3 regions of the Clostridium sp. CM041 genome follow, and region 3 is predicted to be linked to each of the others. Evidence: a T-box and tRNA genes for the amino acid it is inferred to sense, from the RefSeq annotation. Region 3 holds a T-box; the other regions hold tRNA genes.
What was found. A T-box is a leader RNA that pairs with one kind of tRNA and senses whether it is charged. The one in region 3 lies ahead of leuS (leucine--tRNA ligase), so its partner is inferred to be a tRNA-Leu.
Positions count from the first base shown of each region.

Region 1: it encodes a tRNA-Leu, which carries the amino acid that the T-box ahead of leuS (leucine--tRNA ligase) is inferred to sense. The anticodon was not compared.
Region 2: it encodes a tRNA-Leu, which carries the amino acid that the T-box ahead of leuS (leucine--tRNA ligase) is inferred to sense. The anticodon was not compared.

Region 1 is NZ_CM143648.1:1,275,619-1,286,609, reverse strand. It holds gene ACWJJT_RS06145 (IS1182 family transposase) at 1-742, shown strand, start outside; gene ACWJJT_RS06140 (DUF2268 domain-containing putative Zn-dependent protease) at 1,131-1,577, shown strand; gene ACWJJT_RS06135 (MerR family transcriptional regulator) at 1,574-2,308, shown strand; gene ACWJJT_RS06130 (GNAT family N-acetyltransferase) at 2,532-3,029, opposite strand; gene ACWJJT_RS06125 (helix-turn-helix domain-containing protein) at 3,386-4,069, shown strand; gene ACWJJT_RS06120 (IS3 family transposase) at 3,973-4,920, shown strand; gene ACWJJT_RS06115 (hypothetical protein) at 5,013-5,624, opposite strand; tRNA gene ACWJJT_RS06110 (tRNA-Leu) at 6,047-6,131, opposite strand; gene ACWJJT_RS06105 (DnaD domain-containing protein) at 6,437-7,588, shown strand; gene ACWJJT_RS06100 (XdhC family protein) at 7,857-8,939, shown strand; gene ACWJJT_RS06095 (IS256 family transposase) at 9,181-10,308, shown strand.
Region 2 is NZ_CM143648.1:3,559,466-3,570,456, forward strand. It holds gene polA (DNA polymerase I) at 1-538, shown strand, start outside; gene coaE (dephospho-CoA kinase) at 539-1,150, shown strand; gene ACWJJT_RS16780 (lytic transglycosylase domain-containing protein) at 1,150-1,710, shown strand; tRNA gene ACWJJT_RS16785 (tRNA-Leu) at 1,830-1,911, shown strand; gene ACWJJT_RS16790 (hypothetical protein) at 2,090-2,212, shown strand; gene ACWJJT_RS16795 (hypothetical protein) at 2,357-2,875, shown strand; gene ACWJJT_RS16800 (GNAT family N-acetyltransferase) at 3,069-3,581, shown strand; gene ACWJJT_RS16805 (SPOR domain-containing protein) at 3,722-4,474, shown strand; gene ACWJJT_RS16810 (DUF4321 domain-containing protein) at 4,677-4,937, shown strand; gene ACWJJT_RS16815 (Maf-like protein) at 4,948-5,523, shown strand; gene radC (RadC family protein) at 5,535-6,221, shown strand; gene ACWJJT_RS16825 (rod shape-determining protein) at 6,242-7,249, shown strand; gene mreC (rod shape-determining protein MreC) at 7,252-8,103, shown strand; gene mreD (rod shape-determining protein MreD) at 8,114-8,605, shown strand; gene ACWJJT_RS16840 (penicillin-binding transpeptidase domain-containing protein) at 8,646-10,991, shown strand, end outside.
Region 3 is NZ_CM143648.1:3,055,507-3,066,497, reverse strand. It holds gene ACWJJT_RS14430 (nucleoside kinase) at 1-1,511, opposite strand, end outside; gene ACWJJT_RS14425 (DUF421 domain-containing protein) at 1,638-2,327, shown strand; gene ACWJJT_RS14420 (DUF4363 family protein) at 2,324-2,704, shown strand; gene ACWJJT_RS14415 (ketose-bisphosphate aldolase) at 2,842-3,789, shown strand; gene ACWJJT_RS14410 (nucleoid-associated protein) at 3,917-4,954, opposite strand; gene ACWJJT_RS14405 (class IV adenylate cyclase) at 5,298-5,846, shown strand; gene ACWJJT_RS14400 (DUF5685 family protein) at 5,846-6,727, shown strand; gene ACWJJT_RS14395 (J domain-containing protein) at 6,891-7,520, shown strand; gene ACWJJT_RS14390 (hypothetical protein) at 7,547-8,047, shown strand; T-box leader at 8,124-8,358, shown strand; gene leuS (leucine--tRNA ligase) at 8,455-10,914, shown strand.

The DNA.
Region 1 (10,991 bases), 1.8 Mb from region 3:
ATCAAAAGATGAGGATGCAAAAGTGGGGCATAAAACTGAGGATAGTTCTTTTTTTGGATATAAATCACACCTTGCTATGAGTGAAGAACGTTTAATTACAGCAGCTGTTATTACAACTGGCGAAAAAAGTGATGGAAAGGAGCTCATAACCTTAATAGAAAAAAGCCGTGAGGCTGGTATAGATGTAAATGAAGTAATTGGAGATACAGCTTATTCTGAAAAGAAAAACCTAGAATATACAAAAGAAAATAAAATTGCATTAATTTCAAGACTAAATCCTGTAATTTCACAAGGAATGCGAAAAAAAGAAGATGAATTTGAGTTTAATAAAGATGCTGGTTTATTTGTATGTCCGGCAGGTCATATGGCTATTAAAAAAGCAAAACAGGGAAAGAAGAATGTTGGTAAAAATCAAGTGCTAACCTACTATTTTAATGTAGAAAAGTGTAAAAATTGTGTTCATAAAGATGGGTGTTATAAAGAAGGCGCTAAATCTAAAACTTATTCAGTTTCAATAAAGTCAAATACTCACAAAGATCAAATAGAGTTCGAAAAAAGTGAATATTTTAAAAAACGAGCTAGGGAACGTTATATGATAGAGGCTAAAAACAGTGAACTTAAGCACCAACATAGCTATGATGTAGCAATATCGTCAGGCTTAATTAGTATGCAAATGCAAGGTGCATTATCAATCTTCACTGTGAATCTAAAGAGAATAATTAAGTTGAAAAGCATGAAATAGGGCTTTTAAAACTTAATTATAAAATAAAAAGCATGAGATATCCAAAATATGAATATCTCATGCTTTTTCTATTCAAGCTTGAAAACTCTACTAAATAAAGAGTGCTTTTTTCAGCGGCCTCCCAACTGACAGGTGGTATTTTTTTTGCATTTTTAAATAATAGATTTGTGGAATAAATTAAGGATATTCTAAAAAAAAGGTACTAACAAGGCAAGAGCTAGACACTCCTGATAATTCACATAAGCATCTGGTTATATTTTTAAAGATATATATTCAATAACTTCTTTAATAGTTTTAAAAGCATCACTAGATTTAATTTTGTTATTGACTCTAACGTAACGTAATAGTTTATTGTATAACTATACTAAAAAGAAAAGAGGTAAAAAAAGTGAAAGTTACAGCAATTAGATCCGATGAAATCTATAAAAAAATGATTTCCTCAAAGCTTGAGCAGCGAGATGACATCTATCGATATGAACTGATGAAACCATTTGAATTTAAGTGGTCATGTATTGGTATTCCAATTAAAGCGGATCAGTCAGGTGGTTACGATGTTGTTATGGCAAGCAGTATGGGTGGTGGATTTTCACCAAGCCAAATTAACAGGGAACGTTTGAACAATAATGACTTCAATAAACTTTCAGCATTTCTCTATGGCGATGAAATTATGGCCATGCGTGGTGTAAAGCCAGTTGGTATGCCTTATTGCGCAGGATATGCTTGTGGCTATTATCTAATCAAGCATTATCTTAAAAAGACGGGTAAAACAATATTTGAAGCTACAATTACACCAACTATTGATATTTTAAAGGAAACAGAGGATTTTTGGAATTGAAGATTAATGAAATTGCAAAATTAACTGGAGTTACAGTAAGAACACTGCATTATTATGATGAAATAGGATTACTTAAACCGAGCCAAATTACTGAAGCATGTTATCGCTTATATGATGAAAATGCCCTTGCTGAATTGCAACAGATATTATTTTTCAAAGAGTTGGAATTTTCGCTTAGTGAAATTAAGGATATTATTACAAATCCTACATTCAATAAAACAGAAGCACTAAAAAATCACAAAGAGTTACTTATTAAAAAGCGTGAACGAATTGATAATCTGATAACTCTTGTAGACAATACAATAAAAGGAGAAAATAACATGAGTTTTAAAGAATTTGATATGACAGAAATTGAAAGTGCCAAAAATAAATATGCAAAAGAGGTTAAAGAACGTTGGGGGAAATCTGATGCCTATATCGAAAGTGAGAAAAAATGTAACAATTATAGTAAAAATCAGTGGCAGGAAATAAACGAGGAATTCAGAGATATTTTAAAAGCCTTCGCTACCAATATGAATAATAAAACTCAAGACAGCGAAGAGGTTCAAGCACTTGTTAAAGAGTGGCAGAGTTTTATCACAGCAAGATGGTACAACTGTACAAATGAAATTTTGCAGTGCCTTGGTCTTATGTATGTTGGAGATGAACGTTTTAAGAAAAACATTGACCAGAATGGTGAGGGAACAGCAGAATTCCTCTCACAGGCAATTGCAATTTACTGCACAAAATAAGTATAACTTTTAGTTGTAACCGGCAATCACAAAGGGGAAGATTTAGGCAAACTAAAAGGGTGAATTTCTTCCAGTTCAAAAACTAAGGTTGGTGTAGCGAACTATAGAATAATGGATATACGTTTATAAAATTTGTTTTGGGGATATATGTATTAATGTGTATTTTGTAGGAAATATTGGCTGGCCCCTAAAACAATATAAAAACATCGAGAACCATCTGTACCTAAATTAATTTTAGTAGCATTAAATAGTCATCTTTTTTTTCAGCTATAATTTCAAATCCTACAGCCTTATACATTCTCACTGCATAATTACCTTTGGATACACTCAATGATGTTTGGCTGTATCCTTTTTCCTTCAAGTATTCTATCATCTTTTTCATCAAAGATGTTCCTATCCCTTGATTTTGATATTCTTTTATCAGCGAAATAGAAAACTCTGGGGTTTTATCATCTATGTTCCCATAGCCTTTTATTTCACCTGCTAAAATCCTAACCCATACAGCACCAATTATAATACCTTCAACATCTGCCACTAAGCAGTGATCGTCCTTCTTTTTAAGAAAATCATCGATGTATACACTAATTTCAGGTATTTTGAGTACCTCTCTTGTCAAAGGCTCACTTCCAACTGGTAGATATATTGCTCCAAACAACATCATTTCAAGTATATCAAGTTCAGTCTCTTTTATTTCTCTAATAATATATTTCTCTTTTCTCATTTCAAAATCACCCCACAAAATATTTATCCCATACTTAATTGCAATTTTCTCTTTTTGTCTGGAAATATTATACCATAATATACTTATATTATAAACCTATAGCATCTACTAACACGGACTGTATATAGAAACTGTCGCAAGGGGGTATATATATCGACCTAAAATACTCAACAAAATGGTTATAATATACCTTAGTTCACTTTCTAAAATAAAAACCGGAACTTTTAATTTAGGCCATGTTTAATCACAATGTTGATAATATGACAATTTTTAAGGGAAACCAAAAATGATATGCTCCCCTTATGGTAGACAGTTAAAATAATAAAACTGTTTACTATAAGGAGGGCTATTTTTTTATGGGAAGAAAATCAACTATATCAGACCAACAAAAAATTAAGGCTGTAACATCATATTTAAATGGAAAAGCTAGTATGTTAAGTTTATGCAACAAACTTCAAGTACATAAGAGTTCTTTTCAAAAATGGGTAATACGATATAAATCAGAAGGTGAAGCTGGGTTAAAACATTCTAGCAAAAATACTTCTTATACTGCCAAAATCAAGATTAATATTGTAAAAGAATATCTTGATGGGCATGGCTCACTGAATGATTTATGCATTAAGTATCATATTTCGTCAAATACAGTTTTATGCAATTGGATAAAGAAGTATAATGGTCATGAAAACATAAAATCTTCTGGAACAGGAGGAAAAATAATCATGACCAAAGGACGCAAAACTTCTTATATTGAACGCATTGAAATCATAAAGTACTGTATTGAAAATAATAACAGTTATAATAAAACTGTTGAAAAATATAAGGTATCTTATCCTCAGATTTATACCTGGATGAAGAAGTATAATCAGTTTGGTATTGAAGGGCTTTTGGACCGACGTGGAAAGCCAAAGGCTGAAGAGTTAATGACAGAAGATGAAAGGCTAAAATCTCAATACAAGCTTTTAGAAGCACAAAACAGAAGATTACGGATGGAGAATGCTCTTCTAAAAAAAATCCAAGAGATAGAAAGAAGGCGATATTAAGCGAAGCTAGATACGAAGATACTTATCTTGCAATCCAAGAATTATCTAACAAAGATAAATTTCCTATAACTGAGTTGTGCATTATAGGCGGCGTTAGCCATTCTGCATATTATAAATGGCTACACAGAGAAAAAAGTAACCGAGTATTGAAAAACGAAGAATTATTAAAGCTTATTTGTGAGTTATATGAGGAAAAAGACGGTATCTTAGGCTATCGCCAGATGACGATTAAAATCCGTAGAGAATATAATAAAAAAGTTAATTATAAACGAATTTATCGTCTGATGCAGATATTAGGATTAAAATCCGTATGCAGAAAAAAAAGATATAATTATATTAAGTCAACTCCTGAAGTTACTGCAGAAAATATTTTGGATAGAAATTTTAAAGCAGAACAAGTCAATAAAAAACAAAAGGCTTATCTAAGTGCAATATTTGATTTAGGTGATAGAAGTATTGTTTCATATGTCATTGGTCATTCTAATAATAACCAATTGGTTTATCAAACCTTTAATCTTGCTGTTAAAGTATACCCTGATGCTAAACCAATATTTCATAGTGACCGAGGTTTCCAGTATACTTCAAAAATATTTAAAGAAAAACTAAAAAAAGCTGGAATGATACAGAGCATGTCGAGGGTTGGGCATTGTATTGATAATGGTCCAATGGAAGGATTTTGGGGAATCTTAAAAACAGAAATGTATTATCTTCATAAATTTGAAGACTATGAAAGCTTAAAGAAATCGATTGAAGACTATATAGAATATTATAATAATAGACGTTATCAAAAACGTTTAAAGTGCATGACACCAATGGAATATCAGCGATATCTATTAGGTAATGCAGCATAAATAAAGCGCCTACCAAATGATAGACGCCTTACATAAAATCTTTAATTATTTCCACTGTCTACTTGACAGGGGGCAGTTCAAAATGGATTCCCTTAATTTACATGAGAAAGCTCTTTATAGTACGCTAAAAGCAAATCCTTCTGATTTTCAGGGCAGTAAATAGTAATAGTACTTCCTATAGCGATAGTACTTTCTATAGTATATAACTTAAATCCCTTTTCATTAATAACTGGATATAATGTTGAAGTATCGTCACGAGCAGATAGTGAACTCATAATTTTGTCTAATGTTTCATCGGCTGACTTATACCTGATATTAGCAACTGGTTTCCCAAGCTCCCATGTATCCGATGAGCCTGAATATACTACTATAGCAACGTAGGTAGTACCATCCATTTTAAAATTCTCAATTCTATCACCATCATATCCCCAGTATACAATTTTGCCCGATTCTGCTATGATAACATCTTTTGAGCTACTTTTGTTTCCTGACCTCACTGCACCAATCCAACCAATAGGAATCAGCTCTATTAAAAGACTTATGATTAAAAAAATTATTGGAATAACAATATATCGTTTTTTAGTAGTCTTGCCTTTCCGCTTTTTTACTCTCCATATAATTATAAATATTACGTTTAGCATTATAAAGAACAATGCTAAAAAAAATACAACAACCATTATTAAGAAAAATACTAATCCCACCATTACGCCACCCTTCTAATTTGGGTATATACAGAAATTTATGCTTAATTCTATTATTGTATCCTCATTCAATTATACAATATAGTACTATAAATGAGCAAATATCATAACATCTTTATATATAAATTGCTTCTCTGATTTTAAAATCTTTTAACTTTGTATCAGAATGAGATGTGTGTGACTGAACTAAAAGATGTTTAGTCTTTTCAGCATCATTCTCTATGATTACCACGCTTAACCAACCATTTATCATACATTTAGAATATAATATCCACTTTTTAATATCTTTCTTAATGTTGATGATGAAATTTTCTGCGTAAATTGAACCTACAAAACTACCCCCTAAGCCTATTTTAACTCGCCTTAAATTACGAGTTGTTAATTTAATTAAAAAATAAAAAGCATTCATAAAATGAGTGTTTTTTTGGTGCAGATTACAGGAATCGAACCTGCATGCCGTAAAGCGCTAGACCCTGATTCTAGTGCGTCTGCCAATTCCACCACATCTGCAAAAATGGTGAGCCTTATGGCAATCAAATTTCTACAATGTTTTGTTTTGCTTAAACTAAATAAAGAAAACCCAAAGTTAAATTAGTATAATAAGTATATTATAAACGTTTTATCTAATTCAGGATTATTATGTAACATAATCTGGACGTAAATTTAAAAAGATTTATAAAAAACTTAAAAATATTTAGTATTAGGGGACTCGGATTTGCAATTCTCGTGGCTATTATATATAGGGCTTAATTAAAAGGTGTTAATAGTGTAGATTTGCAGGTGATGATTTAATTAATATTAAGGAGGATTAACTAATGGCTAAATACAGACAGATTTATACAGAATTTTGGAGTGATAGCTTTGTGTTTGAACTTACACCAGAGGAAAAATACTTTTATTTATATCTTATTTCAAATACCAAAACAACACAGTGTGGTATTTATGAAATATCAAAAAAACTTATAGCTACAGAAACTGGGTACAACAGAGATACTGTAGATAAGCTAATTAAAAGATTCTGTGAGTATAACAAACTCTTATACTGTAATGATACGAAAGAGATTATGCTGTTAAATTGGATGAAGTATAACGTACCTAACAATATAAACGCTATTAAATGTGTTCATCACGAGTTATCCAGGGTTAAAAATAAAGAATTTCTTAAAATTTTATTTAAAAAATGTGATGTAGCTCAATTAGATGTAGCGAAAATTTTCGAGAACCTCATTATAGAGGAATCTTTTGATATTAATTTTACTGATGATAGAACTTCTGTAAATTGCTACTTAGAAAAAGTGGACAATCATCCTATAAACTTTACTTTAGAAAGCAGCTCTAATGTAATTCCCATGAAAACAGAAAATATAGAAGACCAAGATAATAATGATTTTCTGAAAAAGGAAGAAATTCAGGAGCCACGTGAATTCATAATTAACAAGGATATTAGTAGGGGCTTACAAGGCCCTTATAAGGGGCTACCAAGTAATAGAATAAGAAGTAATAAAGAAGAATTAATAAATAAAGAACAAGAATTAATAAATAAAGAAGAAGCATTAACTAAAGAAGAAGCAATAGTCATAAAATATAGAAATAATTCTGCTGCTGCTGAGGGCTTAAAAAGTGTACTTAAGGTATTTGAAGAAAATGTACATGCTATCACGCCTTTGGTGTATGAAAAAATATTAGATTTTGCAAAGCAGGTAAGTAGCAAAGTTATCATTATGGCTATTGATGAGGCTGTAGAATATAATGCTAAAACTATAAAGTACATCACTAAAGTACTCAATAGCTGGATAAGTAAAGGCATAAAAACTTCTGAGCAGGTAATATTCTATCAAAAACAGTGGGCGAGTAAAAAGAGTGGCAGCTCAAGCCCTAATGTGAAAAATGGTGGCTTCTGCGACTATGATCAAAGAACATATGATTTCGATCTTCTAGAAAAACAGCTATTAGGACAAGTATACTGATTAGTTATCTTTGGATATTCCCTTAATAACGAATTTTATATTCCAGAGATATGGGTTCAAAGAAATAGTATTAATTATATGATGAAAGGTTTATTGGAAATGAATTTTCAGTTTTTGTTGTTAACAATATATCCAGCAATGTTATTGAAATTTTAGGATATATTGTTATAATAAAGTAATAGTTTGTTGGTTAATTCGCTTGTTTATAGACATAAATAACTTATCAAAGGTGAATTTCAAATGATAATAAACTTGGAGGAATGAAATCATGAATGTAGATACCTATAAAAATTTACTGGATAAAGTGGGCTCAGGAAATAATGCTGTTATTATTACAATGTTGGATAACAAAAATTGTGGAAATAAACCATCTCAGAACAAAACACTTTTTACAAAGGAAAGTCTGAATTCCCATAATCGAATATCTGATTTAGATGAATTACTTTACCAAAAGGCAAACTATGCAATAGAAACTGGAATTCTTCAGCTTGTTAAAATTAGTGAAAGTGAAGCTTATTTAATTGAACCATATTTTCCAGAACCACGCTTGATAGTTTTAGGTGGTGGACATATAGCTAAGCCCTTAGCTGAATTTGGTTCAAAAGTAGGTTTTTCAGTTACAGTTATCGATGACAGACCATCATTTGCTAATAGTGAACGATTTCCTACTGCTAAAAAAGTGATTTGTGAGAGTTTCGAGAACTGTTTCGACTTAATTAGTTTAAACAATTCTGCCTATGTTGTTATTGTAACTAGAGGTCATAGGCATGATATGGATTGTCTCAGACAAGTTTTAAAACATGATACTGCATATGTTGGAATGATTGGTTCAAAACGGCGAGTTAAAAGCGTCATGGAGCAAATGGTAAATGAAGGATATACTCAAGAGAAGTTAAACAAAGTCAATGCCCCTATAGGTCTTGAGATAGGAGCAGTAACACCAGAAGAGATAGCGTTTTCTATTATATCTCAGGTCATCAGTTATAGACGACTCGGTGATATAACCAATAGTATTAATAGGCATACGAAAAGTAATTGGCCGGAATTTGACAATGAAGTGTTGATGGAATTGTGCAAAGAAGAAAATTCTCCAAAGGCAATCATTACAATCATTTCTACGAAAGGTTCCGTTCCAAGAAATGCAGGAGCTAAAATGCTTGTATGGCCTTATGGTAAGATTTTAGGGAGTATCGGCGGAGGGTGTAGCGAAGGCACGATAATTAATGACGCCCGTAACTTACTCGGAAATGGTGGGTATCAAATTCAAAACATAGATATGACAGGCGCCATCGCTGAAGACGAAGGGATGGTATGTGGAGGAATCATGGAGGTAATAATAGAGGCTTTTTAAACATCACGATAACGATCGCATTTATTTTTAGTTAAATAAAATATACTTGTCCATATCTAAAGTTACAATTAAAATAATTACAAAAGCTATAAGTCTTAATCCTCTTCTTGGTTTTTTATTAGGCCTGCAAATAATTTTGTGTAAACAGGATAAAAAGCACTTTTTCTTGGCAATAATTGAGATAAGCTAATTATCAAAGATTGCAAGGAGGAGTATTTTTATGTCAAACATTTAGAAAGATATTTTAAGGGATTATATCAACGAGCAAAAGTTTACAAGTCCAAATGAGGTTTTAACTGCTATGAAAAGTATGTTTAGAGACGTTCTTCAGGAGACATTAGAAGCAGAAATGGATTCGCAACTTAGATATGATAAATATGATATATCCGAAAAACAAACTCCAAACAGTAGAAATGGTGAATTTGAGCCTAAAATATTGCCTAAGTATCAAAGAAATATAACTGGTATCGAAGATAAAATAATGGCGCTCTATGCAGCTGGAATGACTACAAGGGACATATCAGAGCAAGTGAAAAATCTATATGAGGTTGAGATATCTGCTGAAATGGTTTCGAATATAACAAACAGAATTATGCCTGTAGTTACAGAGTGGCAAAATAGGCCACTTGAAAAAACGTACTCTTTTATTTTTATGGATGCAATTCACTACAAAGTACGTGACGACAAGCATATCATAATCAAGGCAGCCTACGTTGTTTTAGGTGTAAATATGGATGGCGAAAAAGAGGTGCTTGGTATTTGGATAGGAGCAAATGAAAGCAGTAAGTTCTGGCTTTCAGTGCTTAATGACCTTAGAAACAGAGGCCTTAAGAACGTTTTGGTGTTCTGTGTCGATGGCTTAAGTGGCTTCAAGGAAGCAATAGGCGCGGTATATCCTTTTGCAAAGATACAACGATGCCTAATTCATCAATTAAGAGCAAGTATGAAATATATACCACATAAAGACAATAAGGCATTTGCTAAAGATTTGAAAGCCGTTTATGGCTCAGTAAATAAAGATTTTGCACTAGAAAATTCAAATTTTGCTAAAGAAAAATGGGGTAGTAAATATCCAAATGCAATAAAAAGTTGGGAAGATAATTGGGATAATATCATAACTTTCTTTGTATTTCCAGATTATATTCGTAGAATTATATATACCACAAATGCTATAGAGAGTCTTAACAGTCAATTTAGAAAAGTTACGAAGACAAAGCTTATATTCCCGAACGATGATAGTCTTATGAAGATGCTATATTTGGCAACTGAAAAGGTAAGTAAGAAATGGACTAGAGTATATGCAAATTGGGACCTTGTTATCAGCCAGCTCAATATATTATTTAGTGAGATCCTAAATGAAGGAGCGTAGCTTTGGGACTCCGTCCCCCAAACCCCTAAGGGTTTTACATTATCGAAGACCCTTTCATAAGAAAGACTATCAGTAACCCTATAACCTTTAATTTTTGCCCACTTTATATATCTATCATAAGTACTCATGCCTTGATCACACGATGATTTTGATACAGTTTTAAATAGTTTAAGTAATGTTTCTTTTAATTGGTCATCTGTAAAATTGAAAAACTCATTTTTATTTTTAGGTTGTCTTTCGTACATAATAAGCTCATTTAAAAAATGTTTAGATTGAATTCTACTTGCGTCTTTATTAGAAGCATATTCCTCTTTAATAAAAGCTTGTTTATAAGCTATCACTATTTTTATCCCCCTAAATTAAATCTTTATTGTAATTATATACTTTAAAATGTAATTAATTCATATTAGGGTGATTAAGTACTATCAAACTGCTTGGAAATTTATGAAAGGTAAGTTAAAATAATAATACTAAATATTTATTATTGTATTATAAAGATATAAACCATGCATAAAAGTAGTGTATATTCTCAATTAGACACCTTTTATGCAGTTAAATAGAGCCTTATTGCATACGGAAAAAGTATGAATGAGGGTATATGCTAGATATAGGTACATAACAAATGACGTGAAATTATGTTTTCACGACATTGTGTAAACCCTTATATATATTTTTTTAATATG
Region 2 (10,991 bases), 500 kb from region 3:
GGCGCTTATGAGAAGTAATGCAAAAGCTGTAAACTTCGGAATAGTATATGGTATTGGAGAATTTAGCTTAGCAAAAGACTTAAATATATCTAGAAAAGAAGCTAAAACATACATAGAAACATATTTTGAAAGATATCCAAATGTTAAAAAATACATGGAGGATATAGTGGTTGAAGCTGAGAAAAATAGTAGTGTTACTACAATAATGAATAGAAGAAGATTTATCTATGAAATAAATTCAACAAACAAAATTGTGAAGTCCTTTGGTAAAAGGCTTGCTATGAATACACCGATACAAGGAAGTGCAGCAGATATTATTAAACTTGCTATGATAAATGTATTTGATAAATTAAAGCAGGAGGGATTAAAGAGTACTTTAATTCTCCAAGTGCACGATGAATTAATATTAAACGTATATAAGGATGAGCTTAAGCAAGTTGAATATTTGGTTAAGGAACAGATGGAAAATGTAGTTAAACTCTCAGTTCCACTAGAAGTAGAAATAAGCATTGGAGAAACTTGGTATGAGGCAAAATAGTTGAAAACGCTAAGGGTTGGGATAACAGGTGGAATCGGTAGTGGAAAGAGCACAGTGACTAATATGCTAATAGAGAAGGGTCTTCCGGTTGTTGATGCAGACATTGTAGCTAGAGAGGTTTTTATAATATACCCTGAGATGATGAGCAGAATTAAAGGGGAATTCGGGTATGAGTTTTTTGACAGTGAAGGTAATCTTAATAGGAAAGAGTTTGGAAACTATATATTTAAGAGTGATGCTCGAAGAAAAAAACTTGAAAGTATAATGATGCCGTTTATAACAAAAGAAATACAAGACAGAATAAAAATGTACGAAGAAGGTAATTGGCAATTTTGCTTTTTAGATGCACCTACTTTAATAGAAAACAATTTTCATACTAGTATGGATATAACTATTTTAGTGTGGGTGAGTAGTGACATTCAAGTACAAAGGGTTATGAATCGAGATGCTTTAAAAATAGACGAAACATGGGATAGAATAAGAGCTCAAATGCCAATAGATGAAAAGAAAAAATTTGCGGATTTTGTTATTGATAATGGCGGGAGTATTGAAAATACAAAGTTACAACTAGAGTTGATTATTAGGAAGTTAGAAGGGTTAGGAGTGAAGTGATGAAATTTAAAAAAATTATAAAAATCTTAATCTTGATTTTTTTGGTTATTATAGTTATTAACATTAAAAGCATTTTTAAAAGTTTTTACCCAATAAAATATGGAAATCAAATAGTTAAGTATTCGCAAAGGTATAATGTGGATCCTTGTTTGGTTGCAGCTGTAATTAGGGCAGAAAGTAATTTTGATGGAAACGCTGTTTCTCCAAAAGGTGCCTATGGGCTTATGCAGATAATGCCTGATACTGCATTGTGGGTTGCAGAAAATATGAAATTAAAAGATTTTGATGTGGAAAAGTTATATGAAAGTGAAATTAATATTGCTATGGGATGTTGGTATATTAATAATTTAAACACTGAATTTAATGGGAATATAGACTTGGTGTTGGCAGCTTACAATGGTGGACGTGGAAATGTACAAAAATGGCTTAATAATAAAGAATATTCTAGCGATGGAAAAACATTAAATGTAATACCTTTCGGGGAAACAGATAAATATGTTAAAAAGGTAAAAACAAATTATAATATTTATTTGAAATTATATGGTGATGAAATCAAATAAAAACAGAAAAAACTATTGACAATTTATACTAGAATAATATATAATCAATCTTGTAGTTGCAAGTTTTAAAATACATATGACTATAAGATTTGATCCTTTATATTAAATAAACAATATTTGCGATAGTGGCGGAATGGCAGACGCGCACGTTTAAGGGACGTGTGGGAGACCATACGGGTTCAAGTCCCGTCTGTCGCACCAAAAATTTATATTACTTTAAAAAAGAGGTAGAATACCTCTTTTTTTTTACGGCTTTCATTCAGAAGTTGTTAATATTGCAGCACCGCGAGTGATGATTTAATTGGAAGGATAAAAATCTGTAAAAAGTGAATTTTTTAAAGAAATATGGAAAAACTAACATCTGAAAGAGGTGTTATTTATGAAAAACAAAAACAATAATTCTAATGAAAAACAGGAGAAGCCACTTAAAAATAAAGAAAATAATCCAGTTACTATAAATGGTGATAGTAATATGAGAAAGCCTGTAAGAGGATTAAAGTAGAGGCACTATAAAAAGTGAGTGCTATAAAGAGGGTGTAATTACATCTTCTTTATTTTTTTTTGCATATTGTCATAAAATTAGTATCAAAACATGGCCTCTAGCATAAATTGTTAATGTATTAAGTTATAAATAAGGAGGGCGGTTATGAAACTAGAGGACAGAAATATTGAAGATATAGACATGAAGGAAGAATATGAAATGGTTCCACTAGAACCTATGATGTATGGATATGGGCAAATGAATATGATGCCGAATGTGGGCATGAACTCAAATATGGGTATGAACCCAATGGGAATGCAAATGGGAGATATGCAGGATGTAAATCCAAATATGGGGATTAATTCGCTTATGGGAATGAACCAATTTAATGAAGACATGTTCATGAATGGGTCCAATCCAATGGGTATGACGTATGGAGATGTATATATGAAAGGTTTTGAGCAGGGGGATGAAGATTTAAGGCAATTAGATAATTATCAAGATAGATCCCCATTTGATAAACCTAATCCCCAATACAATGATGTTGAGTCTATTGTAAGAAGAATTGAGAGGTATAACCCTGCCATATTTAGGAGGTTAAATAGGTGCGGGATACCATATTTAGAAGCAAAAGAAATAGTTAGAAGAATCGTTAGAGTAACACTTATGTACAGAGATGAATAAAAAATAGTAATCATTTAACATAAAGAAAAACAAAATTCATTTAAAACCCTATAAAAACTTATAGGGTTATTTGATTTATAATGATTTTATAAAAAAATCATAGCAGTATTAATATAATTTTTTTTGAAGGGGATTTAAAAGTAACGTAGAATTTAATTATTAAAGAGGCATAAAATGTTAAAGAGGAGTAAATATGTTTAATATAGATCTTAAATTTGATGATGTTAGCATTATGAATGTAGAAAAAGAGGATATTTTAAAAATTAAAAATTGGACTAATAAAAAGCAAGCTTTTAATATAGAAGCAAGGTTAGATTATGATATTAAGGGATTTTATGAAAGATATTTAGAGTGTTATGTGAGTGAGGGGGAATACTTTCTTAAAGTGTTACGTGGTAGTGAACTTATAGGTATTATAAAAGGTAGAATAGAATTTAAAAATCCAAATGAAGTATGGATTATGTGTTATTTAATAGAAATTAGACTATATGATGCTGATATATCAAACACAATTATTAATGAGTTTTCAAAACATTTACGTGAAAATTATGGAATGTGTAATTTCTATACTTTTGTTTCATCTAATAATAATGCAATGGTGGAATTTTGGAAACGAAATAACTTTGAAGAAAGTAGGATAGCAAGCAATTTTTTAAAGATAAATAGCGAAGACAAGGATATAATAATTCTAAAAAAAACAATTTAATATATAAATATATTTTTTTAATTCTAAAATCAATTTTAAAATAATAGTATTTTAAATAAGGCATCTAAAAAAATAGACTACAAGTTACTAGTTATTTTTTTAAAGATGTTTAAAGATTTATTAAATTAGGGGATGATAAAGTGAGATATACTAGATATAATTATAAGACACCTAGGAAAAACAATAATTTCATGATTGTAATTACATTAACTTTGATAGCAGCCATTGCCTTGGGAACAATGTTGTCTAAGCTAATACCTAATAATAACGTAAAAACAGGTACAGGTGATAAAACTACTAAAATGGATATAGTAAAAGACAATAAAGTAAATAAAGGTAGTAAAGTGAACAAAGAGAGTGTAGATGTTTCTAAAGTTATTCCTCAAACTAATATTAAAGATTATGTAGCAATACAATGTGGCGTTTTTAGCGCGAAGGAAAATGCTTTAATTCTGAAAAAAAGTTTGATGGAGTTTAGTACACCATTTATTATTGAAGAAGATAAATTATATAAAGTTTTGGTTGGTGTTTATCCTAAAGATGGGATTGGTAATATTATTAAACAACTTGATCAAAAAAAAATATTGTATACTAAAATTAATTTTCAATTGAGTGGAAAGGATTCAACAAGTGCACAAACTAATGAAATGATAAGTGCTGATCTTAAAATATTAAATAAACTTTCAGAAAAGGATACTAAGTCAATTAAAACTGTAGAATTAAAAAAATGGATAGGTTCTTTAAAGGGTGCGGAAGAAAAAAGTAAAAATTATAGTACCATGACTGAAATGAAATCATATTTAACTGCAATGCCAGCGGAATTAAAAAAGGAAAAAACAGAGGATGGATATATCTACATTTATAAATTTATAAAGAAGATATTAAAGAAGTAGAATGATGTGGAGTTAAATAATTAAAAATACAAATAGATTATTTGAATCTATTTGTATTTTTTTTATCTAAATGCCAGTGGATGTTTTTGCATCTTAATAAATTACAATTATAAACTTTTTTTGAATAATAAATTTATACACTTGTGTATGAATTTATTAAATGTTAAAATGTATAGGATATAAGTAAAGTGGGGGGTACAATTTGAAAAGTGCAGAAGGAAGAAATCCGTATTTTATTTTTTTTATACTGATTGGAGCAATTTCTGGAAGTTTTATAGGTGAGCTATTAGGAGATAACGTAAGCGCACTCAAATTTTTAAAGAGTACATACACCATAGGAATGAATACTCCTATGCTTATAGATTTTAAAGTATTAGCAGTAACTTTCGGTATAAATTTTAATATTAATATAATGTCTATTATAGGCATTGTTTTGGCAATAATTTTATATAGAAAATATTAGGAGTGGTGTAGTGGATATTATTCTAGCTTCTGCATCTTTGCGTAGGTTGGAACTTTTAAAAAAAATAACTAGTAATTTTAAGGTAATAGTAAGTGACTTTGAGGAGAGTGACTTATTATTTTCTGGGAATTGTGGGGACTACGTTATGACTTTAGCAAAAGGAAAGGCTGTAGCTGTTTGTAGTAGCGTTAAAAAACCAGCTGTTATAATAGGGTGTGATACTATTGTTTATTTCAAAGGCAAAGTGCTTGGTAAACCTAAAAATAACAAGCAAGCTTTTCAAATGATTAGTGATTTAAGTGATAATACACATGAGGTATATACAGGAATTGCAGTAATAAACACCGAAACTCAAGAGATTAGTACTGAGTATGTTTGTACGGAAGTGAAATTTTCAAAATTATCTTCGATAGAAATAAACAATTACATAGAAAAGGGCGAGTCACTTGATAAGGCTGGAGCTTATGGAATACAAGGAGCAGCATCTCTATTTGTTGAAGAAATAAAGGGCTGTTACTATAGTGTGGTGGGGCTACCAGTAAATAAATTATATTTTATGTTAAGGGAGATGGGGGTCAATCTATAAAGGAGTTGTTTATGGGTATGACGTGCAAAATCATGGATTTGCCTCAAAATGAAAGACCAAGGGAGAAATTGTTAAGATACGGTGCTGAAGCTTTATCCAACAATGAGCTATTAGCTATAATACTTAGAATAGGATCAAAAAATGAAAATATTATAAGTCTTTGTGATAGGATAATTTCTGAGTGTGGCGGACTAAATGGACTTCTAAGTTCAAGTGCAGAAGAATTTATGAATTTAAAGGGTGTTGGAAATGCTAAAGCAACACAACTTTTAGCACTTACAGAAATTTCAAAAAGATTTAGAAGTTTTAAATCAGGAGAAGATTACAAAATTACTTCCCCAAAAGATGTTGCAGAATATCTTATGGAGGAAATGAGATATTTAAAAAAAGAATATCTTAAATTAGTTATGCTAAACACAAAGAATGTCATTATAAGTATAAAAGATATCTCAATTGGTAATTTAAACACTTCGATAGTTCATCCAAGAGAAGTTTTTTACGAAGCTATTAAAAAATGTAGTGCTTCTGTGGTTATTTGTCACAATCATCCGTCTGGAGATCCAACTCCTAGCAAGGAAGATGTAAACATCACTATAAGACTTCAAGAATGTGGTAAATTACTAGGAATAGAAGTGCTTGATCATATAATTATTGGGAATGGAACTTATACGAGCTTAAAAGAAAAAGGAATACTTTAGATACGAAGGGAGAAATTAAAATGGGAATGTTTGGAACGACTCGAGATATGGGAATAGATTTAGGAACAGCAAATACATTAATTTACTTGAAGGGGAAAGGAATTGTACTAAGAGAACCTTCTGTTGTAGCTATAAATGTAAATACTAATAAGGTATTAGCCGTTGGTGAAGAAGCAAAACAGATGATAGGTAGAACACCAGGTAACATTGTTGCCATTAGACCTATGCAGGATGGAGTAATTGCAGATTTTGAGATTACTGAAAAAATGCTTAGACACTTTATAAATAAAATTAGTTCAAAAGGTCTTACAAGTCCAAGAATTGTAGTCGGATTTCCGTCTGGTGTAACTGAGGTTGAAAAGAGAGCAATTGAGGAAGCAACTAAAAGAGCGGGTGCAAGAGAAGCATATTTAATGGAAGAACCGATGGCTGCAGCAATTGGAGCTGGACTTCCTGTAAATGAACCAACCGGAAGTATGATAGTGGATATTGGGGGCGGAACTACGGAAGTGGCAATAATTTCATTAGGTGGAATTGTAACAAGCAAGTCTCTAAGAGTGGCAGGGGACAAGTTAGATCAATCGATAATAGCCTTTGTTAAAAAACAGTACAGCCTTATGATAGGTGAGAGAACTGCGGAAAATATTAAAACGGAGCTTGGATCAGTATATGAGCTAGAAGATGATGATATGAGTATGGAAATAACAGGAAGAGATTTGATAACTGGATTACCAAAAGTGATCGAAGTAACGCAAAAGGAAGTAAGGGAAGCACTTAGTGAGCCAGTTCAAGCAATAATTGAGGCAATAATAACAACCCTTGAAAAAACCCCACCAGAGCTTGCGTCAGATATTATGGAAAAAGGAATTATGTTAACTGGAGGCGGCGCGTTACTAAAAGGAATAGATACACTTATAAATCACGAAACGCATATGCCTGTACACATAGCTGAAAATCCACTTGATTGTGTTGCCATAGGAGCAGGAAAAGCTCTCGTTAATATAGACGTCATGAGTAAAAGAAGATAAATATGGGATTTTTAAAAAATAAACTGGCAGTAGTTATTATAATACTGTCAGTTACATTTTTATCTTTAATAGGATATAGTGCAAATCGAGAAAAAATATCTTTCGTGGAGAATGGTGTGGGTGTAACGTTAAATTCAGTGCAGGGTATATTTTATGGTGGGTTTCATAAAATAAAGGGTTCTTTTAAATTTATAACAAACTTTTCAAATGTTAAAGCGCAAAATGAAAAACTTCTAAAAACTAATAGCGAGTTACAAGTTAAAGCATTAGAATATGATACCGCAATAAAAGAGAATGAAAGGTTAAGAGAAATGCTTAATTTTTCAAAGCAAACAGATGAATACAAATATGTAGGTGCTGAAATAAGAGGATTAAGTGGAATTAGTTTTTCAGATGGATTTATAATAAATAAAGGCACAAATAAAGGCATAAAAAAAAATATGATAGCCATGACTGGAGAAGGGCTTGTAGGTCAGGTTACATCTGTTGGTGATGATTGGGCTACCGTTCAATGTTTATCTAATGAAAATATTGCAGTGGCAGGTCTTGTTCAAAGCACAAGAGATAATAATGGTATGGTTAAAGGCTATAAAGATGAAAACAATAAATTACTAGCCGAAATACAGCATCTATCTGTAGATTCGACTATAAAAAAAGACGATATAATAGTAACATCTGGCCTGGGTCGCAGATATCCAACTGGAATTAGAATAGGAAAGGTGCTAAGTGTTCATGAGGATAAAGGTGAAGTAATGAAAAGTGCTATAATCGAGCCATATGTTGACTTTTCAAAAATTGAAGAAGTTTTTATTGTAGTACCAAAACATATAAAAGATGGTGAAATAATATATTAGGAGTTGTAGTATGAAGAGGATATTAACAGTAGTGTGGTTATGTATTCTATTCCTAATATTAGATAATACGTTGATGCCTTTACTCAAAATAAACGGTACATATCCAAGTTTAATATTTACTTTTGCACTGTGTTATTCGATTGTTAGTTCGCCAAAAGATGCAGTAATAATTGGAGTTTTTACTGGTGCACTGCAGGACATCTATTTCTTAAATGGATTTGGAATCAATATGTTAAGTAATATGCTAATGTGCGCTATAGCTGCAAACATAGGTAAAAATATATTTGTTGAAAAACCATTTTTGCCAATAGTTTCAACTTTTGTGTTAAGTTTAGTAAAAGGGTTAATAGTATTTTCTATATTGTTTTTGATAAAGCAATATACGCATATGGGGGTAGTATTATATCATGGAATATATAATCTAATAGTTTCTATTTTTATGTATAGATTCGTATATAAACTTTCACAAAAAGAATATATGAAGAAAGAGTGGAAATTTTGATGCAGTACATTTATATGATTTTTAAAAGGTTGGTGCAAAAGTGAGAAAGAAAAATAAAAATAACAATAAATTTTCTAGATTTAATGCTTTAATTGTAATTATGATATTGATTTTCTCAGCTATTATTTTCAAATTAGTGAATATACAGGTAATCAATGGCCGGGTGTATATGGAAACTGCAAATCAACAAAATCATAAGATAATATCTAAAGTAGCACCAAGAGGTGAGATAATTGATAGAAATGGTGCGAAACTCGCTACAAGCAAGCAAAGTTATATAGTGACATTTACTAAAACAAAAGAGAGTGAAGAAAATTTATTACCAACTATTGATAAGGTATTTAAAATTCTTGATGATAACAAGCAAACTCAGGTAGATGAGTTTGCACTTAAAGTAAAGACTAGTGAGGATAAAAAAGATGTAGAGTATAGTTTTGACTTTAAAACCTTAGATAAAACATCACAAGAGTGGACAGAACTTAGATTTAAAAAAGATAGAGGCTTTGATGAGGCAGCTATTAAAAAACTTTATAAGGGGAAAAAGAAAGATGATTTAACTGCTGATCAACTTAAAAAAGTTGATGAAGAGCTTTTAAAGGTTACGCCAGAAGAAGTGTTTAATCAACTAATAGTGGATTATAAGCTGGACAAAATTAAAGATTCTAAAAGCAAAGAAGAGCTCAGACGGTATATGGTAGTTAAGGACAATATAAAGATGCAGAGTCTTTCTGGATATAAGCCAGTAGCTATAGCTAACAATTTATCTAAGGACGTTGCATTTATTTTTGAACAAATGCAACCTGAAATTCCTGGTATTAGTGTTATGACTCAGCCCATTAGGGTCTATCCTAATAAGGATCTAGGTTCAGCTTTCCTAGGTTATATTTCTAAGATAAATCCTTGGGATTCATCTAAGTATGAAGAAAAAGGTTATGATATAAGTACGGACTCTATAGGTGCCTCAGGAATCGAATCAGCCTTTGAAGACGTTTTAAAGGGAACTAAGGGACAAGAAAGTATCACAGTTAATAAACAAGGACGTAAAGTTAATACTTTAGGTGAGATTGCAACTTATCCTGGGCAAACAGTGCAACTTAATATAGATAAAAATATGCAATATGCTGCAGAGAAATCTTTAGATGCAGTTATGACTAAACTACAAAAGGAAGGGAATAATTCATCCCAAAGTGTAAATACAACTAATGCAACCAGAAGTGCTGCTGTGGTAATTGAAGTTAAGACGGGAAAAATATTAGCTCTGGCAAGTAGACCTGGGTATGATCCTAATATGTTTGCAGAGGGGTTATCTAGTGATCAGTATGATGATTTGCTAGGCCCAGTTACAGAGAAAACGGGACTAGATTATATTAGAAGACGAGGACTTGTAAATATTAAAGGTATACTAAAGGATACAGACATGGCAAAATCTATAGAGGAAAGAGAGAAAATATTGCTTAATTATATGTTCCCAATAGACAAAAGTGTAAAAGGGAATACTACAATAAGGAAGGATAATAGTGATATTTTTCCAAAAGCGACTTTCAATTATGCAACAAAATCCTTAATTCCTCCTGGCTCTGTTTTTAAGCCGCTTACAGCTATTGCAGGGCTAGAGGAAGGCGTTATAGACGAGAATTATTCAGTGAAAGATGGTGGCGAAAATACTAAGGGCAATGGGGCATACAATCACCGGTACCCATCAGTTAATGCTGCCTGTTGGTTATTTAATGAGCAAGGTTATGGACATGGAATGGTAGATTTAAGAAAGGCTATGAGAGAGTCTTGTAATTATTACTTTTATGATGTAGCTGATAGACTTTATGCAAAGGCGGGAGAAAATAAAACTGGTTTAGACTTACTAGCAAAATATGCATGGAAATTTGGTCTTGGCATAGATCCGAAGAGTGATAAAACACCTGCTACAGGTATAGAGATACCAGAAAACTTTGGACAGGTATATAATTATGAATCCAGTAAAGAAATAGTAGCTAATATGCATAGAAGTAGTCTGGTAGAATCTCTACAAAGCGGGGCAAAGCCTCTCGATTTAGTTTCGCAAAGTGAAAGTGGAACCAAGAAAGAAATAGACGAAATTAAAAAATTAAATGAAAACAAAGTTAAGTTTCTTGCTTTAATTAAGACAGAAATGAAAAAAGAAAAGGATGGTTCCATTAATACAAGTACGGTAAAGAAATTCATTGAAAATTCTCCAGCATTAAAAAGTAACAATTACACAGATAAAAATATTAGTAATATGGCTCTCACTATAAATAATGAAATAAGTGCTTCTAATACTGAAATTAGGACTGCTTCCAATGCATACAATGCAGCTATAGGACAAGGGTTTAATGCGTTTACACCGCTGCAGTTAGCCAATTATGTCGCT
Region 3 (10,991 bases):
TTAAGCTCAGCTAATGCAAATTTCTTAAGCACACAAAGTTCATATACTACGCTAGAATTAAACATTGCATCTGCCTGCTCTTGAAATACAAAAATATTTTTTTCCTCTCCACGTTTTATAGAAGGCCACATTTTCAGTGTATCTTCAACGCCGTATCCTCTTGATAAATAATCTCTAACTATTCTCCTTGTCATTCTTACGTCTGTTGTAGAAATCCTGTTGTGATCATCTAAATTAAGCTGTGTTAAAGGACTTATATATATTTTAAATTTACTGTCCTTAGATATAGATGAAGTTAAAATTTCATTTAATCCATGTATTCCTTCTACAATCATAACTCCATTTTCGGGCATTTTAATCTTATTACCATGCCATTCCCTTTTCCCTGTTTTAAAATTAAAACTTGGTACTTCAGTCTCTTTGCCTTCCAGTAATAATTTTAAATCCTTGTTTATAAGCTCTAAATCTAAAGCATATATAGACTCAAAATCATATTCTCCACTTTCATCTCTTGGAGTGATTTCCCTATTAACAAAATAATCATCTAATGAAATAAATATTGGTATTAAGCCGTTTACTCTCAATTGAATCCCTAATCTTTTTGAAAAAGTAGTTTTTCCTGAAGATGACGGTCCAGCAATAAGAACCAATTTCACCTTTTCCCGCTTATAAATCATATCCGCAATATATGCAATTTTCTTTTCATGAAGTGCTTCTGCTACTCTAATTAAATTAACAATATCACCATTTACCACTTCATTGTTTAGTGCACCAACACTTCCAACACTTAGTATTTCTCCCCATTGCGCTGCTTCATAAAATACTTTAGCTAGTTTTTCGTGTTTATAAAATTTAGGGATTCTATCTGGTTCATCATTTGTTGGATATCTTAATATAAACCCCGGCTCATAGTACATTAAATCAAATGTTTTTAATATTCCTGTTGAATAAGCCATAGGGCCATAGAAATAATCATATCTCCCATCTAGTTCATAAAGCTTTATCTCTTTTCCTGTTACATATTTTAAAAGCTTAACTTTATCTTGCATATCGTACTGCGTAAAAATTTCCACTGCCCTTTCTTTTGAAAATGCTATCTTTCTTATAGGAATATTCGCTTTTATTATTTCGCTCATTCTGCTTTTTATATCATATATGTCATCAATATCTAGTGCAAGAGTCTTATGAATCTCACCAAATAATCCCTTACTTAAAGAATGTTCGATAGAAATTTTAGCTTCAGGGAATAATTCAGAAATTGCTTTTATTAGTACAAATTGAAGGGTTCTAACGTACGCCATCGTTCCGATTCTACTTGTAATATCTACGAGTTCAAAATCACCCCCATGCGTGATAGTACTTCCTAGCTCATAAAATTTATTGTTGATTTTACCTAAAACTACTGGAAAATCGCTCACTAAACTATTTTTTTTAATAATATCATTTAATATAGTTCCCTCTGGAACTGAAATGTTTCTACCATCCTTAAGTCCTATATTGAAACTACTCATACAATCATCCCCTATTTTTAGTGGTTAGTACTATTATACTTTAGTTTTTAGAAAATGTATCCTTTCCCCCTTATAATTTTTGAGTTTAAAGGAAACATATACATCATATGTTAAAGAGGTGTTATTATGCTTATTCTAGTAATCAGAACTTTTGTCTTATACTTTACAGTAATATTTATTATGAGAATGATGGGTAAAAAACAAATAGGTGAGCTTGAGCCTTTTGAACTTGTGATTGCATTGATGATTTCTAATCTTGCAACCTTCCCTATGGAAGATATAAGAATACCAATTATACATGCAGTTATACCAATATTCACTTTGCTATTTCTCCAAATAGCAACTTCGTATATTGAACTCAAAAGCGAAAAGGCTAGAAAAATTTTAACAGGCACTCCGAGTATATTAATAAAAAATGGCAAAATTGATATTGCAGAGCTCAGATGTCAAAGATTTAATATTAATGATTTATTCGAAGAACTTAGATTAAAAGGGTATTTTAATTTATCTGATATCCAATATGCTATTTTGGAGACTAGTGGTGAGCTATCCATATTGCCTAAAACTAGTGTTTCTAATGCAACTAAGGATGATTTAAATATCTCCATAACTCAAGAGTCCTTGCCTATACCTTTGATTATGGATGGCAATATAAATTATAAAAATTTAGATCTTTTAAAAAAAGACATAACTTGGTTAAATAATGTATTAAGAAAAAATAATATTTTATGTGCAAAAGATGTTTTCATAGGAATGATTGACTCTAAAAATAAGTTCTATTATCAACTTAAAGAAGGGAAAGATAAGAAAATATGAAAAATGTTATTGTAGCCTTCGGCTTATTTTTCACAATGATTATAGGCATATTTGTATCTATAAATCTTATAAATCATAATTGCGCTCATTTACAAAATTTGAATTCTTCCCTAGAAAGCTATATACTTAAAGAGAACTACGAAGATGCATACAATTTATCACTAGATTATGTAGCTGATTGGAATAAAGCTTCTAAATTCTTAACTATATATATACATCATGAAGATACAGATCATATGGACAACGAGCTTTTAAAATTAACTCAATATATAAAAATAAAAGATAAGTCTGAATGCTTAGCCACTGTACATAGTATGAAATATCTTATAGATCATATAATGTCTCATGAAAAAGTATCTATAAGTAATATTTTTTGATTTTTTAAATTTATGGGTACAATTTATAGTAAAGGGGTAGAAAATAGTCCAATTATAGCTTATAATTATAACATATCATAAAAGTCCCGCAGGGACAATATATGTCCCTATTACAAAATTTGAAAGGTGGAATTAACATGGCTTTAGTTACTACTACTAATATGTTTAAAAAAGCTTTAGAAGGCAATTACGCTATTGGAGCTTTCAACATCAATAATATGGAAATAATTCAAGGAGTTGTCGATGCTTGTGCTACTCACAAGTCAGCTGTTATACTTCAAGTATCAGGCGGCGCTATGAAATATGCTAGACCTACTTACCTTAGAAAAATGGTAGAGGCAGCTGTAGAAGACACTGGTCTTGAAATTGCTCTTCATTTAGATCACGGTTCAGATTTAGCACAATGTAAACTTGCAATAGCTTCTGGATTTACTTCAGTAATGTATGATGGTTCTCATCTTGATTATGAAGAAAATGTAAGAACAACTAAAGAAGTAGTTGAATATGCTCATTCTAAAGGTGTTGTAGTTGAAGCAGAACTTGGAAAGCTTGCTGGAATTGAAGATGATGTTAATGTTTCCGCAGCAGACGCAACTTTTACTGATCCAGAACAAGCTGTAGATTATGTAACAAGAACTGGTATTGATTCTTTGGCTGTAGCTATAGGAACAAGCCACGGTGCATATAAATTCAAAGGCGAAGCTAAACTTGATTTTGAAAGATTAGCAAAAATCACAGAAAAATTAGAAGAAGCTGGAAAGCACAATTTCCCAATAGTTCTTCACGGAGCATCTGCAGTTGATCAAGATTACGTTACTATGATCAATGAATTTGGTGGCGAAATGAAAGGCGCAAAAGGAATTCCACTAGATATGCTTAGAAAAGCAGCATCTATGGCTGTTTGTAAAATAAATATGGATACTGATTTAAGACTTGCTATGACTGGTTCAATAAGAAAAGTTCTTACAAAAAATCTTGGCGAAATAGATCCTAGAAAATATTTAGGCGAAGCAAGAACTAACATAACTAAATTAGTTGAAAGCAAAATCACTAACGTTTTAGGTTCTTCTAATTCTTTAAAATAATTTAGATTAAATTATTTTAAATCTAAATTATTAAAACAAAAATACCCACAGTATATTCTACTATGGGTATTTTTGTTTTATTTTTTATTATATAGGAAACTATAATGTTTTTATACTTTTTTCTTATCTATTTTTCAACATAATTGCTTACATGTTTAATAACCATATTAATTGTGCCATCACCGTTTCTTTGTATTTCAAAGCGACTATTATCATGATACGTTTCTTCATTTACGTATAAATCTATATCTTTATCAATTTTTAGTCTTACTCTTTTTAGCTTTTTGTCTATCCACTCTTTATCAAGACTAATATTTTCTGAAACTCCTTGTTCTGTTATAAACTCAACAAATTTTTCTTTAGTATCATTATTTTCAGAAAACATTTCCTCAGACAATTCTTTAAGATCAATATTATCTTCTTCTCTAAGCTTTCTTTTTATAGTACTTCTAACAACTTCTGCTTCATCTGCATTTTCTGCAAAGTTGTTTTGGGTGAATTTTTCAGCTGCCTTCACGAAGTTTTTAGTAACATCTCTTTCATTATCAATAATTGTGCAACCTAAGAAATCACTTATAAAGTAGTTTGAGCCATATTCCTCATCTTCTTTATTCTTGCTTTTTTTATCGATGACCATTAAATCAAAATTATTTTCATCTCTAATTGGTTTTAAAAACGTACATTTTTGTATTCTTTGAGAACTACCAGGTAACCCTGTAACCTGCGATACTATATCAATGCCTAACTTATTATCCACAAATTCGATAGTGTGCACATAGTTTTTAATATAATCCATTTTAAATATCCCAAGCATTGGTCCAAACTCTGTGGTAAAAGATACTATTACCAAATCACAGGAAGGAACGTTCCCAATAGATCTCATTAAAATAAACATCTGCCTTGCTAGTTCCTTAGATACCGCCAGTAAATTATTCTCACCATTTAAGTATTCCTGTGATATATCTTTTACTATATTTCGATCGGGATTAAAGACTCCATATTTTAATTCTTCATCCTTTAGGCACTTCTGGATATGTTTCAGTAAATAGTTATATTTTTCTTCATCTAAGTCTAATGCATATTCATTCAAGATAGGTTCATCTGCATTGTTATCTAAAACATGAATAATAGCCTCATTTATATTAACTTCTTTTATGTACTCCAAAAAAACACCACCTTAATATTTATCTAAGGCGCATTTAAACAAATAACAAGTCAATAATGCTAGTCCATTTATTTAAACGTGCCCAATTATTATACTATGTATCGTCACTTATAACAAAGTCATATATTGCTATTATCCTTAGTTCTTAACACAATATTATTGTGACTACCTATTTTCCTGTATAGGAATTTGTAATTTTAACGCAATATTAATGTTACTTTACTTAAGTTATGATATAATCACAATTAATGGTATAATAAAGAATTAATGATTAGATATATAAAAATAGAAGCATAACAATTAATAACTGTTATGTTCCTAAGAGTGACAAGGAGGAACTACTTTGAGAGAAATAGAACTTAGAATTATAGATATTGATGTACAAGAAATCCGCAAAAAACTATTAAACATAAATGCTATAAAAGTAAAACAAGAAAATCAAATAAATAATATTTATGATTTCTCGGATAAAAGGTTACTAAACGGCAAAGGCTATGCAAGAATACGAACAGTGCATGATGAACTAACAAATTCCACAGTTCATTACATAACCACGAAAAAACTCATAAGCCAAGAAAAATATAAAATTATGGATGAACACGAATCAGAAATTAAAGATGCAGCTGCTGCCAAGGGTATATTCGAATCCTTAGGTCTAGAGCTTATCCAATCTATTAAAAAATATAGAGAAAGCTATAAATACAAAAATACCCTTATTGAAATAGATATAAATGAGAAGACATTCTGTCCTTTTCCTTACATAGAAATTGAAAGCGAGGATGAATTCGAAATTGAGGAAGTTGTGACTTTGCTCGGTTACCGATTAGAGGATACTACGGCTAAAAGCATTTATGAAATATTAAAATCAAAAAAATCACCAAAGGAACTATAATGTTTGGATATGTAACTCCATGTAAAATGGAAATGAAGATAAAAGACTACGAGAAATTCAAAGCTTATTATTGTGGCCTATGTAACTCTATTAAAAATAATTTTGGAAACCTACCAAGGCTTACTTTAAATTATGATATGACTTTCTTGGCAGTACTTTTGGATGCACTTTCAGAGAATAAATATAATTTTATTAAATTCAAATGTATGATGCATCCACTAAAAAAAAGGATTATGATTGATAATAACCAGGCAATAGATTATGCCGCTTTTTGTAATATTACTTTAGCCTATTATAAGATAATGGATGATGTTTACGATAATAAAACAATGAAAAGTAAAGTTTTTTCAGTGTTTTTAAAAAACTATTTATCAAAATCAGATATAGCATATAATGATGTAATGAATTATACAAAAGAAAAGCTTTTATTACTAAATACCCTCGAAGCGGACCATAAGGATCTATGCATTGATGAGCAGCTATCTATAGATGAGCTTTCTCATGTTTTTGCTGACCTTACAGGCTTTATAATATCATTTTATTATAAGACTGCTTCCTTTAAGGATGATTTATATTGGCTTGGGTATAATTTAGGTAAATGGATATATATTATAGATGCTTATGATGATTTAGAAAAGGATATAAAAAGTGATTCTTTTAATGCTATAAATTCATTGTTTAATACGGATAAATTAGATTTCAAAAGTTTTAGTATATCGATAGCACCCCGAATTGATTTTTTATTATCTACCTGTGCGCAGCAATGTTTAAACTATCTAAATAGATTACCTTTAATAAAAAATGAAGCTATATTATGTAATATACTAGAACTCGGACTCATGGAAAAAATGGATAAGGTTTTTAACGACATTTCAGAATGAAAGTCTCCCACTTCTATAAGTGGGAGTAACATACCCTAACAAGTAGAAAACTTCAGTGGGGGTATAAATCTCCTTCTGAAGTCGTTAATATTACATCACCGCAGGTGATGATTTAATAAAGAATGTAACATTAATAATTTAAAAGGAGTGGAATATAAAGATGATAAATCCCTATGAAGTACTTGGTGTAAGACAAGGCTCATCTAAAGAAGATATTAAAAAAGCCTATAGAGAGTTAGCAAAAAAATATCACCCTGATCAGTATGGTGATAATCCTTTAAAAGATTTAGCAGAAGAAAAAATGCAGGAACTAAATGAAGCCTATGATTCACTTATGAAAAACACTAGTTCTTCAAGTAGCAATGGTTCTTCTAACAGTTACAATTCCTCTAATAATTATGGTTCTAATTCAAATGATGACTATACTAATAACAATATATATCAATCTATAAGAATGGATTTAAATAACGGAAATATCCCTTCCGCTGAGCAGAAATTAAATTCCATGAATACAAAAACTGCCGAGTGGAATTATTTAACGGGAGTGCTTCACCTCAAAAAAGGTTGGCATGATAGTGCTTATAATTTTATAAGCCGCGCTTGCACGCAAGATCCTAATAATATTGAATATAGACGAAGTTTTAATGAACTAAATTCGCGTACTTCAAATTATAGAGATAACTATTATGGCAAGCGTAACAATGATTTTGGCATGGGTAATCTATGTCTTAACTTGTGGTGTGCAGACAGTATTTGCGAATGTTTAGGCGGAGATCTTATATCCTGTTGCTAATTCTATTAATTTAGGAGATGATTTTTATGAAATCTAATAATATTGCTAAGGGTGGAATATTCGCAGCACTTAGTTTAATATTACTATATCTTTCTTCTATTTTCCCTACAAATAAGTTTTTTATGTTAGGCATTGCTTCCTGTATTATTCCCCTTTCAATTTTAACTACCGGAATAAAGAATACCATTGTAGTATATAGTGCTGTCTCCTTGCTTAGTTTATTTATTATACCTTCAAAGCTTATAAGCATTGCATATATACTAATTTTTGGTTCCTATGGCTTTGTGAAATATTTTATAGAAAAATTAAGAAGTATGATTCTAGAAATTGTGCTTAAGTTATTGTATTTTAATATAGCCTCCGCTATACTTATATTTATTTATAAATTATTTATATTGTCAAAACTCCCTAATATAAATATTTATTTAATAATAATTGTTATGGAGTTTGCCTTCATAGTATATGACTATGCGCTTACTGCATTTATATCCTATGCAAATAAAAATCTTGTTATGAAATTTAAGTAAATCACATGGCCTTGACACAAAATTCTATTTAAATTATAATGAATAATAATACAATCTTAAACAAATGATACTATAATAAATTGCTTTTATTAGGAGTAGTAGTATTTATAGCATTTTAAAGAGAGCTGCTGTTAGGTGTGAAGCAGTAATGATATAATATGAACTTGCCTATGAGCTTACTTTTAAGTAAAATCTTACTTGTAAGTAAAAGCTTACTTGTGAAAACAAGTACGGTTAAAACCGTTATATTCTTAAGTGAGGCGTAATGCCTAATTAGAGTGGTACCGCGGAATATTACTTTCGTCTCTTTGTTGAGATGAGGGTTTTTTTTATTTTCTAATTTAAAACTAAGTGGAAAAGATTAATAATTGTTTTTAACCTATAGATCATAATAAGGAGGAATACTAATGGCAAAATATACTACAACTATCGATGAAAAATGGCAACAAAAATGGGAAGAATCTAACCTTTATGAATTTGATGAAAATAAAATTGATAAGAAGTTATATGTACTTGAAATGTTCTCTTATCCGTCTGGAAGCCAATTACATGCGGGGCATTGGTTTAACTATGGCCCTGTAGATTCTTGGGCTAGAATGAAGAAAATGCAAGGATACAATGTATTTCAGCCAATGGGCTTTGATGCTTTTGGTCTACCTGCTGAAAACTACGCAATAAAAACAGGAGTGCATCCAAAGGATTCTACGAAGCAAAACATTATTAATATGGAAAAGCAATTAAAAGCTATGGGAGCAATGTTTAATTGGGATCATGAAGTTGTTACATGTCGCCCTGATTATTATAAATGGACTCAATGGTTATTCTTAAAACTATTTGAAAAAGGCCTTGCTTACAGGAAAAAAGCACCAGTAAATTGGTGTCCTAGCTGTAGTACAGTACTTGCAAATGAGCAAGTAGTAGATGGTTTTTGCGAAAGATGTAACACTGAGGTTACTAAAAAGAATTTAACACAATGGTTCTTAAAAATAACTGACTATGCTGATGAACTACTAGAAAAGCTTGATACCTTGGATTGGCCTGAAAAAACCAAATCCATGCAAAAACATTGGATAGGCAAATCTACTGGTGCTGATGTTACTTTTAAAGTAGCTGATTCTGATGTAGACTTTAGTGTATTTACTACAAGAGTAGATACTTTATTCGGTGTTTCATATGTAGTCATAGCCCCTGAAAATGAACTTGTAGATTCACTCACTAAAAGTGAATATAAAGATGCTGTAGAATCTTATAAATATGATGCTAGAAAACAAACTGATATAGAAAGACAATCTATTACAAGAGATAAAACAGGTGTATTTACTGGTTCTTATGCTATTAATCCTATTAATGGACGCGAGGTTCCAATTTGGGTAGCTGACTATGTTCTAAACACTTATGGAACTGGTGCAGTAATGGCTGTTCCTGCTCATGATGATAGAGACTTCGCATTTGCTACTAAATACAAATTGCCTATTGAAAGGGTAATTATTGGTTTTAAAAGTGTAAATGGAGAGGGCGAAAATCTCCCTTATACTGAACATGGAAAAATGGTAAACAGTCAAGAATTTGATGGTTTATCTACCATCGACGGAAAAAAAGCAATTGTAAAAAAATTAGAAAGTATAAGTCTCGGCTGTGAAAAAGTAAACTTTAGACTTCGTGATTGGTTAGTTTCAAGACAAAGATATTGGGGCGCTCCTATTCCAATAATTCACTGCGAAAAATGTGGGGCTGTTCCTGTACCTGAGGATCAACTTCCTGTAGAACTGCCATACAACGTAGAATTTGCACCAGACGGAGTATCACCACTTGCTAAATGCGAGGATTTTATGAATGTCCCTTGCCCAGTTTGTGGCGGCGCAGCTCATAGAGAAGCTGATACTTTGGATACATTCGTTTGTTCTTCTTTCTACCAATTTAGGTATGTAGATAACAAAAACAGTGAAAAAGCTTTTGATAAAGAGTTGGTAAACAAAATGCTTCCTGTAGACAAATATGTAGGCGGACCTGAACATGCATGTGGTCACTTATTATATTCAAGATTTATAACCAAGGCTCTTCGTGATATGGGGTATTTAGATTTTGATGAACCATTCTTATCTCTTACTCACCAAGGTTTAATTTTAGGACCAGACGGAGTGAAAATGAGTAAATCGAAAGGAAATACTATTTCTCCAGACAAGTACATAAAAGAGTTTGGCGCAGATGTATTTAGAATGTACCTAATGTTTGGTTTCGGTTATATTGATGGTGGAGCTTGGAGTGATGATGGTATAAAAGCCATTGGAAAATTTGTTGATAGAATTGAAAGAGCAATCGACACTGGAATCTGCATTATGTCAAAAGACCTTAATAACAAAGACTCTCTAGGCATAGAGGAAAAAGAATTAAACTACTGGAGACATTTCGCAATAAAAGGAGTTACCGAAGATACAGAAAAACTTCAATTTAATACCGCTATTGCAAGACTTATGGAGCTTACAAATGCTATATTAAAATATTTTAATGTAGACAATATAAATAGTAAATTTTTAAAAGAAGTGCTTGTGGATTACCTTAAGATTTTAGCTCCCTTTGCTCCTCACTTTGCAGAAGAGAAGTGGGAGAACTTAGGTATGGGTTACTCTGTATTTAATCAAATTTGGCCTAAATTTGATGAGTTTGCTCTTATAAAAGATGAAGTAGAGCTAGCTATTCAAATCAATGGTAAAATTAAATCCAGAATAACTGTATCTCAAAATTTAGATGAAGAAAGTATCAAGGAAATTTCTCTTAAAGATGAAACAGTAATCGCTACCCTAGAAGGTAAAACTGTGCGTAAGGTTATTATAATTAAAGGACGACTAGTTAATATAGTAGCTTCTTAGTAAGAACCACATATAGTTTTTACAGTTTAAATTTGAATTATTATAAAAGGAGAGTAGAAATTTTTAATTTCTACTCT